Regions from separate parts of the Serratia proteamaculans genome, predicted to be linked through region 1. Evidence: predicted binding sites of a transcription regulator. Region 1 holds the regulator's gene; each other region holds the start of a gene.
The links. The regulator Fur, encoded in region 1, represses iron uptake genes when iron is present. The targets are predictions, from matches to a motif close to ATAATAATGAGAACNACTATCAA.

Region 1 (3,599 bases):
CTGTTGGAGGATGTGATCACCGATGAACGGTTACCGCTGTCACAGGAAGAGCAACGCAGTTATCTGCAATGTGTCAGCCGTTTGGAGCAGGTGGATTGGCGGCTTGAACAACCCTTGGATCTGGCACGCCATGCGGAAATATTTACCGTCGATGAAGTGCCGCGTATGGCCTATCCAGCGCAGATCCGTTCCGATATCGACCATTACCACTATTATTCCGTGCTTTCCCATGACCGCCAGCTTGATCGGGTAAATCAACTGTTTGGAGAATACCTGATCGCCGATAACCGGCGGCAGATTACGGCGGGTAATTACTGGTGCCAGACCACAGGAGAGGGGGATGCGGTGTTGTCGGAGTCGGGGGGATCATTGCATTTTCTACCGGGACGGCAGGCGAGTGAAACAGATAAAACCCGCATGGCGAAGCTGATTTTTAGTACCAGCTACCTGGAGTACTGTTCTGCTGGCAACCGGGCCGGGCTGGATCTGGTGTCGGTACAGCAGGCACAAAATATCGAGCCTTATCTGGATCTGATCACGGTGGCTTACGATCGGCGCGGGACGTTTGTCGGCTTTTTCAATGCGGCTACTGTCAGTGAGCTGTATGGCGTAAAAGCGGATTACCACTACCGCGATGAACTGAAGCCGCTTGATGAGGCTTACGATCACTTTGTGCAAAGCCTGTGCACTGAGGATGATTATTTTATCTGTAGCCTGGCGATTGAAAGCCAGTTTCGCGGACAGGGGCATTTTAACCCGATGTTCGCCCTGATAAAGCAGCAGGCTGATCGGCACCAGGCGAAAAACATTGTGCTGTGTGTATGGCAAAGCAGTGAGGCCAGCCAAATTTATCTGAACAAAGGGTTCCGTGTCCGTGGTGTATTCGATCAGGCCTGGTCGTTGTTCTTTGACCGGCTGCTGTTTCTTGAGTATGAGCTGTGAAGAGTTTGCCCATCCGCGTGTCGGCGGGTGAGTTGACGGTGAAGTGAGTGTAAGTGGGAAGTGAGAGAGAAGTGCCGCTGCAATTGTCGTATTTCAAGCTGTGAACTTTCCCCGGACCTGTCCGGGGATTTTTTTATCCGCTCGTCGCAGGCATAAAAAAACCGCCGTTAAGGCGGTTCTTGATGCCGGTTAAGGGCATTATTTTTTGTCGTGCAGAGTGTCGTCTTCGCGGCAGTCACCAATTGCACAGTGGCCGTACAGGTACAGACTGTGATTGCTGAGCTTGATGCCGTGTTGTTTGGCGATATCACGCTGACGCGCTTCGATAGATTCATCGCTGAATTCGATCACTTTGCCGCAGTCCAGGCAAATCAGGTGATCGTGGTGATGCTGCTGGGTCAGTTCGAACACGGACTTGCCGCCTTCGAAGTTGTGACGGGTCACGATACCGGCATCATCAAATTGGTTCAGTACGCGGTAAACTGTAGCCAGGCCAATTTCTTCGCCCATATCTATCAGTTTTTTGTACAGATCTTCCGCACTGACGTGATGGCATTCCGGATTTTGCAGTACTTCCAGGATTTTGAGTCGCGGAAGCGTGACTTTTAAGCCGGCCTTCTTCAATGCGGTGTTGTTGTCAGTCATGCGGATTCAGTCCTGTTACTATGCTAATCAAGTTGAGGCGTTCTCGCCTGTGGCATCGGTCGGCACAAAGAGTTAATTGCGTCTCATTATAGAACCGGTTGACCTAAATAGAAACCGCCGGTTGTTAACAAAGATATAATTGCACTATTGCATGTCACACACGCAACGTCTTGATGGGCGGGATAAACCGATAACTCAGTCTACCTTGACGATGTGGGAAGTTACAAATTTGTATCTTCGATTGCAGTAATCAGTACTGCCAATGATGGCCCTGCCGGCAACACTATGCACTCTGCAGGGCTTTTGTTCAACCTTTGGCGTTACCCGACAATTTCGGCCAGGCTCAGCTCTTCGACGATTTGTTTTACCCAGCCTTCAACACGTTCGTTGGTCAGCTCCGGTTGACGATCTTCGTCAATCGCCAGGCCGATGAAATGGCTGTCGCTTGCCAATCCTTTAGAGGCTTCGAAATGGTAGCCTTTAGTTGGCCAGTGGCCGACAATGGCGGCACCACGCGGTTCAATGATGTCGCGGATGGTACCCATCGCATCACAGAAATATTCTGCGTAGTCTTCCTGATCGCCACAGCCGAACAGCGCTACCAGCTTGCCGTTGAAGTCGATGTCTTCCAGCGTCGGGAAGAAATCATCCCAGTCACACTGGGCTTCGCCGTAGTACCAGGTTGGGATGCCGAGCAACAGGATATCGAAACCTTCCAGGTCTTCTTTGCTGCTTTTGGCGATGTCGTGAATTTCGCACACATCGTCGCCAAACTGTTGCTTAAGAATTTTCTGGATCATCTTGGCAATGTTTTCGGTATTGCCAGTGTCGCTGCCAAAGAAAATGCCTACATTAGCCATATCGCGTATAACCTTTAAATTCAATTAATTGCATTACACGATGTTAGCGCTGACCACGATAACACCGATTAAAATGATGCCATGACAAGGGATATCCCTCACCGGTAATTGCGTATCATGCCAGAAATTTACCCCGGGGTTTTATCGCGTTTATGCGATGCCGGGTGGAATAAAACGATGTTGATCGGGCGTCATCCTTAACGCCGCGCCGCATGTGCGGCTGCAATGATCAATGTTCTGGCTGGTCGTCCGCCAGTTGTGCCAACAGCATTTGCTCAATAAGCTCGCTGCGGCTGATATTCCGCTGTTCCGCCAGTTTGTTCAGGGCGTCCACCGCATCCGCGTTGATCTTCAGTTCTACACGCCGTAAGCCACGGACTTTATCGCGTCGAAGCTGATTACGCTTATTGATTCTAAGCTGTTCATCTCGGGATAGCGGGTTGGTTTTCGGGCGCCCCGGACGGCGTTCATCTGCGAACAGATCCAGCGTCGTGCGATCCGTTTGTTCTTTTGCCATAGGTAGCGGTACTGCAAGGGAGTTTGCATCTAAAAGCGCGTAGACGCTTCTGGATGGTTCGGTTAACACACTTCGGGCCAATAAACCCTAACCCAAATTTACCCCCAGCCTGGCGTTAATGAACACGCCCGGCACGGCGGCAAAATTATAGCGCGCCATATTACCCCAGCAGGTGGAGCAACGACAATGCTTAACTGAACTCAAAACGCGCTAAGCCGTTATCTTTAGCGCGTTTTTTCACCAGATGGCTATTTTAGGCGGAGTCTGCACTGTTATAAGGTCGCGTTCGGCTCAGGCTTCACCGAGAAAACGGTGAATGGCACGCAGCACCGCCTCTGGTTTTTCCGCATGCACCCAGTGTCCGGTACCGGCGACCACATGCGCGCGAGCCTGCGGGAACTGGCGGGCAATATCTGCGCGGTAGCTGTCCTGCACGTAGGGTGACAGGCCACCGCGAATGAATAATGTAGGATGTGGCCAGGCGGGCACTTCCTGCCAGCCGGTGATGTTTTCGTATTGCTCGATCAATACCGGCAGGTTAAAGCGCCATTCGCCCTGGTGGAAGGATTTCAGCAGGAACTGGATCACCCCTTCCTCTTGCAGATAGTCGCGCATCAATTCCGCCGCCTGCTGGC
Region 2 (3,599 bases), 1.7 Mb from region 1:
GGCAGATAATAACTTTGCTGCACCACACGGTTGGCTACATCATTCTGTGTCAGGTCATACAGCGCCACGCTGTAGATTGATGAACTGCCCGGTGGCTGGTATTTCAAGCCCACTTCGTATTGCTCACTGGTACTCGGCTTGAGCATATGACCGTTCTGATCGGACAGCGCCTCTGGCGTCACTGCCGTGCTGTAACTGGCGTAAGGTGAGAAACCGCTGTCAAAGCGGTACAGCAACGAGGCGCGGCCGCTAAAGTTATCGTCGCGGCGTTCATCGCTGGTGCCGGTATTAAGCACCGTATTTTTTGACTCTATACGGTCAAAGCGGCCAGACAGATTCAGATACCAGTTCTGCAGGCTGATTTCGTCCTGCAGATACACGCCGGTCTGCTGATAGTGACGTCTGGAGTCGGTATGCGTCAGATTGGTCAACCCCGCACCACCGGACACGCCGGTATAAGGATTCAGCTCAGAAGCTCCGGCAGACTCGTCCCACAGGTTATTACGAAAGCGCTGGTAATCCAGACCCAGCATCACCTGGTGCTCCAGCGGCCCGGTGGCAAAGTCAGCTTCCAGTTGGTTGTCGACGGCGAAAGCATCCAGTGAGGTCGCCGAGCCGCTGTAATAGCGGTTCAGCAACTGATGGTCCTGATCCCAGCCAATCTGATACACCTGCTGCAATTCAACGTTGGAATGGGTATAGCTGGCATTTTGTCGGAATGACCAAACGTCATTGAAGCTGTGCGAGAAGGCGTAGCTGTAGATCTGCTCCCAGCGTTTGAACACGTTACGGCTACTCTCGCCGTCAAAGAACCCGCGCCCCAGCTTGTCGCCTGAGCTGGAATAGAGGCTGCCATCTGCCGGAACTGCACTGTGATAACCGCCGGACGGATCCTTTTGCAAATAAGCTTTCAGCAACAGTGAGGTATTTTCATCCGGCTGCCACAGCAATGACGGCGAAATGGCATAGCGCTCTTCGCGCTGATGGTCATACATGGTGTCGCTGCTGCGCGTCATCCCGGTCAAACGATAAGCCCACTGGTCCGACAGTGGGCCGGTCACATCAAAAGCCGCGCCTTTGGTGTCGTTATTGCCCGCCGAGAGGTTAACCTGCCCTTGCGTGGCAAACTGCGGCCGCCTGGAGGTCAAGGCCACCAGCCCACCCGGAATGCTTTGCCCATACATCACCGAAGACGGCCCCTTGATGACGTCGATACGCTCCAGGAACCAGGGATCAACCTGCAAGGCATTATAGGTGCCGCCATCGCTTAACAGACGCAAGCCATCTAGGAAGGTGTTATTAACATCTCCGCCGTGGAAACCGCGCAATGCAATGGTGTCATAGCGCGTCGCACCGCCGGAGAAATTGGTGAAAACACCCGGGGTATATTTCAGTGCATCATTCACCGTCTGGGTGTTCTGATCGGTCATCTGTTGGCGTGTAACCACCGAAACGGACTGCGCCGTCAGGATCAGCGGCTGGTCGGTTTTAGTGGCTCCCTGACTGGTCGTGGCCTGATAACCCTGGGTCGCAGCCTCAGCCGTATCGGCGGGTTTGGCGGTGACCACCAGGGTATCTTCAGCTAACGAGGTCAGTGGCAGAAACATCGCGAACGCGCATAAAACACGCGACCGTTTGACAGAAAAAAACATTAGCATGCCGGTAATCCCTGGTAAGTATCATTAAACCGCACCCGACAGGGGCCCCGTCAGCAACGCTGGCTGACGAAGGGGCGAAGGAACTATCGGTATTGCGCATGTAAAGAAAAGGAAATATTAATGATAATTATTATCTTTATCGATAAGGAATTTCAAGTATGAGCAAACTTTTTATGAGCGGGCAAAGTAACTTGCCGCAGGGAAAGGACCGGGCTGAATGTGAAGTATTGATCTGAAAATCAATAACAAAAAAATGCCAGCGCTAGGCTGGCATACAAACTGGAAGCAATGTGAGCAATTTATTGCCAGTACAGGCAGCGCATAAGGAGACAACCCTTTAACCTTTACTGGTGCTTAAAAATGATAACGACTATCATTATCCTTCATAAGGCGCTTTCCATCTACCCCTTTCGGCAGTAGCCGGTGGTGTTCACCGAGACTTTCTGACGAACCAGGTGTAGAGACGCCCCGCTCCCAGCAGAATGAGCGCCAGCAGAATATTCGCTATAACCCACAAACTTAATGTGTATATAAAAGTTTGATAGAGAGGAATACCACGGGCAGCGCCGAACGGATTAAAATGCCAAAAGCGAATAATGCTAAAAGGGTTTAGATTTAACCAGTTGAAAACGATAGCCACCAGCACCGGCGGTAGGAAAAAATAGAGTCCCAGGGTGAGTATCAGCAGATACACTGCGGCGCGATCGTTTTTATAATCTTTCATATCAGTGAATTACCATCACAAATCAATTTAAAAACACCCTTAACATTGCGGTTTAAACAGACCTGACAAGTGCTGATTAGTTCCAGGTTTAGGGTAAAATAAAGCCTGTTTGGCGTTTAAATTTCATTTAGATTTTGGATGTTATAACGCTAGTCAGCTCAGGAGGCTCCAATGATACCGGACTATTGCCCAACCCCGCCCACGCCCAAAAAACTCAAAATCACCTATGGCTGGTATATATATACCATCTATGCACAGTTGATCTTTAATATCTATTTGGCGGTGTATAACGGTTGTGTCAGACGCCCGATTGAAGCGCCACTGATCTCCGTGTGCCACAGCGTTTTCATCGCGTTTATCCTTTATCATGTGCTGAAAAAACGCACGCATTTCGCCTGGCTGATGCTGGCCTATTACATTTTGATGAGGTTGTATTACGCCAATGTACTGCATATCGAGTTCAATGCGTGGAGTCGTGGGCTGGTATTTATTTTTCTGACACTGTTGCTTACCGGTACGGTGGCCGTAGGCCAACTGGCTACCCCACCGCTGCGCCAGGATTGGTTGGCGCGCTTAGGATGGCGACAGTGGACAACCCTGGCCGCGTTGTCCGGCTTACTGACACCTTTGATCACCACCGATTATCTGGGCTGACGGCCGGCATTTACTTTGGGATATGCGGCTCCGAGATATCGACCAGACGGCACACCTTGGTGTAGTTATTGGATTTCTCACAGATCTTATCAGTGACAAAAATACCAAGGTAGCCTAGTACCACCAGATACCCAGCCATGCACAAAATGAAGATAAGCGTTCTCACCGATTAGACCAACCTGACAACAGAACCCTGAGCATCATACCTTGCTTACCCCGTTTTAAACTATTTCTAAGTATTTCATAAATCCGCTGGTCATCTCAGTTACGTGAATGTTATGTTATTACATATCAAAACATTTTACATAGATGCATCAATGGAAAGCCAAACCCCACCGTTACTCGCCGTAGAACACCTGACGCTGTCGCTTGACGGTGAGGTCAAAATCCACAACCTGAATTTCACTCTGTATCCAGGCGAACGAGTGTGTCTGCTTGGCGCATCGGGCTCGGGCAAATCCCTAACTGCCGCGGCCATTTTGGGAACACTGCCCAACAACGCACAAGTCAGTGGCTCAATCCGAGTTCAGGGTCAAGAAATCAGCGGTCAACGTTTGCAACTG
Region 3 (3,599 bases), 1.1 Mb from region 1:
AGAATCCGTTGACGATCATCGAAATGGCATTGTCTTCACTGATGCCGCGCTGCAGACAATAAAACAGCTGGTCATCACCAATTTTTGAGGTGGTAGCCTCGTGTTCCAGCTGCGCGCTGTTGTTACGCGCTTCAACATACGGGAAGGTGTGGGCGCCGCTATCCGGCCCAATCAGCATCGAGTCACACTGCGTAAAGTTACGCGCGTTTTCCGCCCCAGGCAGGATCTTCACCAGACCGCGGTAGGTATTCTCACTGTGCCCGGCAGAAATGCCTTTGGCGATGATGGTCGAACGGGTGTTCTTGCCGATGTGGATCATCTTGGTGCCGGTGTCCGCCTGCTGATGACCACTGGTCAGCGCCACCGAGAAGAACTCACCGATAGAGTTGTCGCCCTGCAGGATCACACTCGGGTATTTCCAGGTGATCGCCGAGCCGGTTTCCGACTGGGTCCAGGACATTTTCGAGCCCGCGCCTTCACACAGCGCACGCTTGGTAACAAAGTTGAGGATACCGCCCTTGCTGTCGCCGCCGGAGAACCAGTTCTGCACCGTCGAATATTTCACTTCGGCGTCTTTGTGCAGGATCACTTCCACCACCGCCGCATGCAGCTGATAGCTGTCGCGCACCGGGGCCGAGCAGCCTTCGATGTAGCTGACATAGCTGCCTTCATCGGCGATCAGAATAGTGCGCTCGAACTGGCCGGTTTTGGCGGCGTTGATGCGGAAATAGGTCGACAGCTCCATCGGACAGCGCACGCCCTTCGGCACGTAGACGAAGGTCCCGTCGGAGGCCACCGCCGCATTCAATGCAGCAAAGAAGTTGTCGTTAGAAGGCACCACGCGGCCGAGGTATTTACGCACCAGATCCGGGTATTCATGGATCGCTTCACCGAACGAGCAGAAAATCACCCCGCTCTCCGCCAGCTTTTCCCGGTAAGTGGTCGACACCGAGACCGAGTCAAAGATGGCGTCTACCGCCACTTCGCTGCCTTCACGCACCGGGACGCCGAGCTGGTTAAACGCCAGTTCAACCTCGCTGGTCAGGTAGTTGTTGTCCGTCGGTGCACCAGGTTGCTGTTCTGCGCCGGGCTGTGAGCCGCAGGCGTCATCGCAGCTGCCGCAGGACGGCGCCGAGTAATAGCTGTAATCCTGATAGTTCAGGCGGTCGTAGTTCGCTTTCAGCCAGTGCGGCTCTTCCATTTGCAGCCAGGCACGGTAGGCCTCGAGGCGGAACTCCAGCATCCACTCAGGTTCATTACGCTTGGCCGAGATAGCGCGCACCACGTCTTCGTTGATGCCCATCGCTAACTCATCGGTAGCCAACTGGGTAAAAAAACCTTCTTTGTAGCGACCTTCGCTGACCCAAGCCTGCACTTCATTAGGCATTTCTACATTGCTTCGTGTCATGTTGATTGCATCGCTCAAACGCCAAAACTCTCGCCGCACCCGCAGGCATGCTGAGCTTTAGGGTTATTAAATTTGAAGATCTGATTCAGCCCTTCACGGACAAAATCCACCGTGGTGCCATCGATAAACGGCATGGCTTTCAACGGCACATACAGCCTGGCGCCATCGCGCTCAAACAGCAGGTCGTCGTCGGCAGGCGCACGGGTGAGATCCAACACATAGGCAAACCCGGCGCAGCCTGATTGCTTCACCCCGAGTTGCAGCCCTTTCACCTGTGGATCCTGCTGCATTAATTTACTGATTTGTTGTACGGCATTGTCACTGAGCAAAATGCCTTGCCAGACATTTTCGTCCAGAGAAAAAGTGCCGACATTTTCCGTTTGCATATGGCCTACCTCACACTCGTGTTTTACCACAGCCAATCTGGGTTGCTACTATGTTAGTGATAACGATTATCACTTCAACCGTTTGTTTTACAGGGGTATCCGCGAAAAGCCCGGATTTTCACTTCGGCATGCGGCAAGCGCGCGGGACAGTCAGCGCGTCAGACGCTGCCGGTCGGAAATGGAATCATTTTATCCTTATGAATTTACTGCACATCCTGTATCACCATTACGCTTGCCCATTGGCTCGAACGCTTTACAGGGCCGGACTTTTTCTGTCGATTTAAACATTCATAGAAAATACCTATTTCTGCATTTTGTCTGTCTTAAAAATGCGTTTATCGGCAATAAGGCGCATTTCACGCCATTCCGCTCACCCGACTGAGCCAACAGAAACGGCAACCTCTGATTAAAGTTTAGTCGTTACTGGCTATATTGGGTTGTCCCTGCCCCAATCCATCCCCTGCCGGCAATAAATATTTCAACAGAATGATTGATCACCAACGCGTCAATAAATATGATAATGATTATCATTCAATTCACATTGAGCGCGGGTAAATGAATATCTCGATGAATGCGTGGCTGCTGGGCAAAATTGATGACTACAAATTCAGCGTGCGCGACGCCACGGTAGATTTCTACATGGCGGAAGCATCGCTTCGACGGCCGGAGTGCAACGTCAATCACCTGAAACGCTATAACAACGTCAGCCTGAACATGGCTAACCTGTGTCTGGAGAATGGCGATGATGAAAGCTACCTGCATGCGCTGAGCAAACTGCATAATCGGCTGATCGTGGAAATCAATAATCCACAGCGCTGCCAGTTGTTCCGGGTTCAGAGCTATCATTTTGCCCGCCATACCCTGACCTTGATTTGTCAGAAATATGCGATGGAAGGCACCTGGGAGAAGGCCAATGCCTTCCAGAAGGACTTCGTCAAGCGGGTGCCTTTTCAGCTGTAACCCGGTTGAACGACAAAAATACCCGCAGACAGAGCTGCCTGCGGGGTAAAACGCTTAATCGATGACGGCGGTAGTCAGGCGTGAGGTGCAGCACAGACGATCGCGTGAATCGAAGATTTCGATCTGCCAAACCTGATGACGGCGGCCAATATGCAGCGCACGACACACGCCGCGGACTTCGCCTTCAAATGCGGCTCGCAAATGGTTGGCGTTGATTTCCAACCCCACCACTTTCTGCTCGCCTTCACAGCACAGGTAACCGGCCATTGATCCCATCGACTCCGCCAGCACAACCGATGCCCCGCCGTGCAGCAGGCCAAACGGCTGCCGGGTGCGCTGGTCGACCGGCATGGTCGCCTCGAGGTAATCTTCTTCCAGCCGGGTAAAGCGGATCCCGACATGGCTGACCATGCAGCCTTCACCGGCCTGGTTTAATTGTTCCAGCGTTGTTTCTCTTTTCCACAGTTTCACTCAATCATCTCCAGAAGTGCCTGTAATGGGTGTCGTACACCGTTACCCTCAATGCGTTTGACCTGGCTGCGGCAGGAATAGCCGGTTGCCAGGCAACGTTGCCGCGGCAAACGTTGCAGCGCCTGGTGCCATGATAGCTCATAAATGCCGAGCGAATTCTGCAGGTTCTTCACTTCATGGCCGTAAGTCCCCGCCATGCCGCAGCAACCGACGCTGACATTTTCCAGCCTGGCGCCAAAGCGTGCAAAGATCGACGTCCAATGTTGGCCGCTGGTCGGCAACGCCGTGGTCTCGGTACAGTGGCCAAACAGGTACCAGGCTTCACCGGTCGCCGGCTGTTCCGCACGCTCGGCCAGCAGTTGCTGCAACCATTC
Region 4 (3,599 bases), 2.6 Mb from region 1:
CGTTGCGCCAGGCCAGCAGATAAATCAGCGCGGCGGTCAACAGACCCCCGACCAGCGCCCCGGAAGTGATGCCGATAACGCCGCCGTTAAACAGCACTATGGCCACCAGCACGCCGCTGTAAGCGCCGGTATTAAAGCCAATCACGTCCGGACTGCCGAGCGGGTTGCGCAGTATCGACTGGAAAATGGCACCGCTGATGCCCAGTGCCGCCCCCAGCAGCAGCGCCATCACCACGCGTGGTAAACGCCATTGGGTGACGATCACCGCCAGGTTGGCCGGGCCTTCACCGCGCAAGGCGTCGATCACCTGCGAGGCGGTCAGTGACAGAGCACCGGAACCCAGCGCGTAAATCGCCAGCGCCAGCACGGCCAGCAACAGTAGCAGCGCAGTCAGCGCCGGACGCGAAAGGGCGCGTAGTTTGTGGTTGGCCATCAGGCGGGCCGCGGACATCGACATTAGCGCTGCCTCCTGAACATATGGCGTTGCCGCACCAACATGATCAGCAGCGGTGCGCCAATCAGAGCGGTGACGATGGAAACGCGCAGTTCACCGGCCACCAGGAAGCGGCCGATCAGATCGGCGCTCAACAGCAGGATCGGGGTCAATACCAGCGTCCATGGCAGCATCCAGTGCAGCTCGGAACCGGCCAGCCGCCGGGCGATGTGCGGCATCATCAGACCGACAAAGGCAATCGGGCCGACGGCGGCAGTGGCACCACCACACAGCAAGGTAATCGCCAGCAGACCCAGCAACTGGGTACGCACGATACCGGTGCCCAGTGCGGTGGCCAATTCATTACCCATGCTCAGGCTGTTCAGTGACTTGCTCATCCACAGGGTAATCAGCGTACCCAGCAGGATCGGCAGGGCCACGGTACGCACCACCTGCATATTTTGAATATCCAGCGAACCGGCCTGCCAAAAACGGAGCTGATCGAACACCAGTGGGTTCAGCAGGGAAATCCCGGAGGTCATGCCCTCCAGCACCGCGGCCAGCGCGACACCGGCCAGCGTCAGACGTACCGGGTTAAGGCTGCTGCCGCCCAAAGCGCCTATTAGCGCCACCAGCAGCGCAGCGAACATCGCACCGGCAAAGGCAAACCACAGATATTGGCTGACCTCGGCAGCACCAAAGAAGGTGATCCCCAGTACCACGGCAAAGCCCGCACCGGCATTAACCCCGAGAATGCCCGGATCGGCCAGGGGGTTGCGGGTGAGGGTTTGCATCAGTACGCCGGACAGGCCCAGTGCGATACCGGCCAGCACGCCCACCAGTGTACGTGGCAGCCTGGCATTGGTAATTATGGTGCAGTCTGCACCGCTGCACTGGCCGTTCAGCGCCTGGATAACCGTGTCGAAGGGAATAGATTTAGCGCCAAGTGACAGGCTGAGTAACATCACGACCAGCAATGCACAAAAGGCAATCAGCAGGCCAAACAGCCTGCGGCGAAATGAGCGGGGAGTGCCGCCAATAAGACGCTCCCGGGGGGCAGGAACGGGCTGTGTGCCAGGGTGTGAAATCCGTAACATACCAATCCATTATTTAATTGAATATAAATGAGTTTTATTATCATTATTGATTGCTTTCATCTATGGTACCATGAGTCCCTTCGCTATTGCAGCACAGACGCTGCCCCTTTTTCTTTAGTTGTGGTGAGAAAGCTCATGAGTAAGCCCTCTATTTTGCTTGATTTTGGCCTGCTTAAGACCAATGGCGCGTTTCGTGCCGTTTTTTGCGCGCGTTTTATTTCCATTTTAGCGCTGGGGTTGATGGCCATTGCGATCCCGGTGCAGATCCAGGCCTTGACCGGGTCGACATTGCTGGTTGGTTTGTCCGTGACGCTGGCGGGCAGCGGCATGTTTGCCGGTTTGCTGATGGGGGGCGTGCTGGCCGATCGTTACGAGCGCCGTCGCCTGATTTTATTCGCCCGTTCCACCTGCGGCATCGGTTTTGTCGGTTTGTGTCTGAACGCCGCTTTGCCTGCCCCTTCATTAACGCTGATTTACCTGCTGGCCGTCTGGGACGGCTTCTTCGGTGCGGTTGGCGTTACGGCGCTGTTGGCGGCGACACCGGCACTGGTGGGGCGTGAAAATATCGTGCAGGCCGGGGCCATCAGCATGCTGACGGTGCGTTTTGGCTCGATCCTCTCCCCGGCGATCGGGGGGCTGGTGATCGCCAACGCCGGCGTGGCCTGGAACTACGGTCTGGCGGCATTTGGCACCTTGCTGACGCTGATCCCGTTGCTGCGCCTGCCGCAGTTGTTGCCACCCCCGCAGCCGCGTGAGCACCCACTACGTGCGCTGGCCGGGGGCTTTGGTTTCCTGTTCCGTAACCGGGTGATTGGCATGGTGGCGCTGATTGGCGCGCTGTTGACCATGGCCAGTGCGGTGCGGGTGCTGTATCCGGCGATGTCCGGCATGTGGCAGGTCAGTGCGGCGCAGTTGGGCTTTATGTATTCCGCCGTGCCGCTGGGAGCAGCGATTGGCGCCTTTACCAGTGGTCGGGTAGCCCACGTGGCGCGGCCGGGCTGGATGATGCTGATGACGGCGATTGGCGCTTTTGTCGCTATCGGCCTGTTCGGTTTGATGCCGTGGTATGGCCTGGCGCTGTTTTTCCTGGTGGTCTTCGGTTATCTGAGCGCGCTGAATTCACTGCTGCAGTACGGGTTGATCCAGAACCTGACGCCGGATGCGTTTCTCGGACGTATCAATGGCCTGTGGACGGCGCAAAACGTGGTGGGTGACGCCTTGGGCGCGCTGCTGCTGGGGGCTATGGGGGCGTTTATGCTGCCGGCGATGACCTCAACCAGTTTTGGCTTTGGCGTGGCGCTACTCGGTGTGGTGCTGGCTTTTGCGATGCGCGGTCTGCGTCAGGTGGGCCGTGGCGGGCAAGAAAGCGATCTCCAGCCCGCCGCAGAATCTACTGAGAAATAAACTGTTTTTCCAACAGCGTCAGCAGGTTGCTGGCGCTGTAGTAATCCAGCCGGAAGGTGTCACTCCCCAGCGCGTAAACCCGCTGGTGCTGCACCGACGGCAGGTCCGCCAGGAAAGGATTGGCCATCAGCCGCTGGACATCGCTGTCGTTGTTGGCGAACAGCATCAGCGTCTGGCCGTTCAGGCCTTCCGCCAGGTTTTCACCGCTCAGTTGAATAATGTCCTTACGCATCCCCATGCTGCGGCTGTTGTTCAGCTTGGCCGGGAGCGGTGCCAGGGTAAAACCCAACTGCTTGAGCATCTGCCCCTGGGACGAAGCGGCGGTCCACAGGTTGGCGGATTTGCCATCGGCGTTGAAGACCAGGGCGGAAATCGGTTGTTCCGGCAGTTTCATATGCTGCTTCAGTGATTTTTCACGCGCATCGAAATCACTGACCACTTTCTGTGCCTGAACTTCATGCCCGGTAGCCTGACCCAGTTCGGTCGCCAGTGCCTGCCAGCTTTTGTCGTCGTAATTGACCACCAGCACCGGGGCAATGGCAGAGAGCTGATCGTACAGGCGCAGGGCGGAATCGGCACCGGTGGCCGAGATGATAATCAGATCGGGGGCTTCACCGGCAATAGTTTCTGCGTTGGGTTCGCCGATATACAGACGCTTGACGCCC

Region 2: the regulator Fur is predicted to act here: its motif matches at 1,773-1,795, upstream of QOT07_RS14125 (TonB-dependent siderophore receptor).
Region 3: the regulator Fur is predicted to act here: its motif matches at 1,845-1,867, upstream of sufA (Fe-S cluster assembly scaffold SufA).
Region 4: the regulator Fur is predicted to act here: its motif matches at 1,552-1,574, upstream of fepD (Fe(3+)-siderophore ABC transporter permease).

The regions. Positions count from the first base shown of each region.
Region 1 is NZ_OX461105.1:1,298,115-1,301,713, forward strand. It holds gene QOT07_RS06040 (glycosyltransferase) at 1-942, shown strand, start outside; gene fur (ferric iron uptake transcriptional regulator) at 1,141-1,587, opposite strand; gene fldA (flavodoxin FldA) at 1,908-2,447, opposite strand; gene ybfE (LexA regulated protein) at 2,677-2,964, opposite strand; gene ybfF (esterase) at 3,256-3,599, opposite strand, start outside.
Region 2 is NZ_OX461105.1:3,031,081-3,034,679, forward strand. It holds gene QOT07_RS14125 (TonB-dependent siderophore receptor) at 1-1,658, opposite strand, end outside; gene QOT07_RS14130 (hypothetical protein) at 2,089-2,382, opposite strand; gene QOT07_RS14135 (hypothetical protein) at 2,554-3,036, shown strand; gene QOT07_RS14140 (ATP-binding cassette domain-containing protein) at 3,354-3,599, shown strand, end outside.
Region 3 is NZ_OX461105.1:2,359,745-2,363,343, reverse strand. It holds gene sufB (Fe-S cluster assembly protein SufB) at 1-1,408, opposite strand, end outside; gene sufA (Fe-S cluster assembly scaffold SufA) at 1,423-1,794, opposite strand; gene QOT07_RS11105 (hypothetical protein) at 2,350-2,754, shown strand; gene menI (1,4-dihydroxy-2-naphthoyl-CoA hydrolase) at 2,809-3,225, opposite strand; gene ydiJ (D-2-hydroxyglutarate dehydrogenase YdiJ) at 3,222-3,599, opposite strand, start outside.
Region 4 is NZ_OX461105.1:3,860,923-3,864,521, reverse strand. It holds gene fepG (iron-enterobactin ABC transporter permease) at 1-457, opposite strand, end outside; gene fepD (Fe(3+)-siderophore ABC transporter permease) at 457-1,530, opposite strand; gene entS (enterobactin transporter EntS) at 1,666-2,934, shown strand; gene fepB (Fe2+-enterobactin ABC transporter substrate-binding protein) at 2,921-3,599, opposite strand, start outside.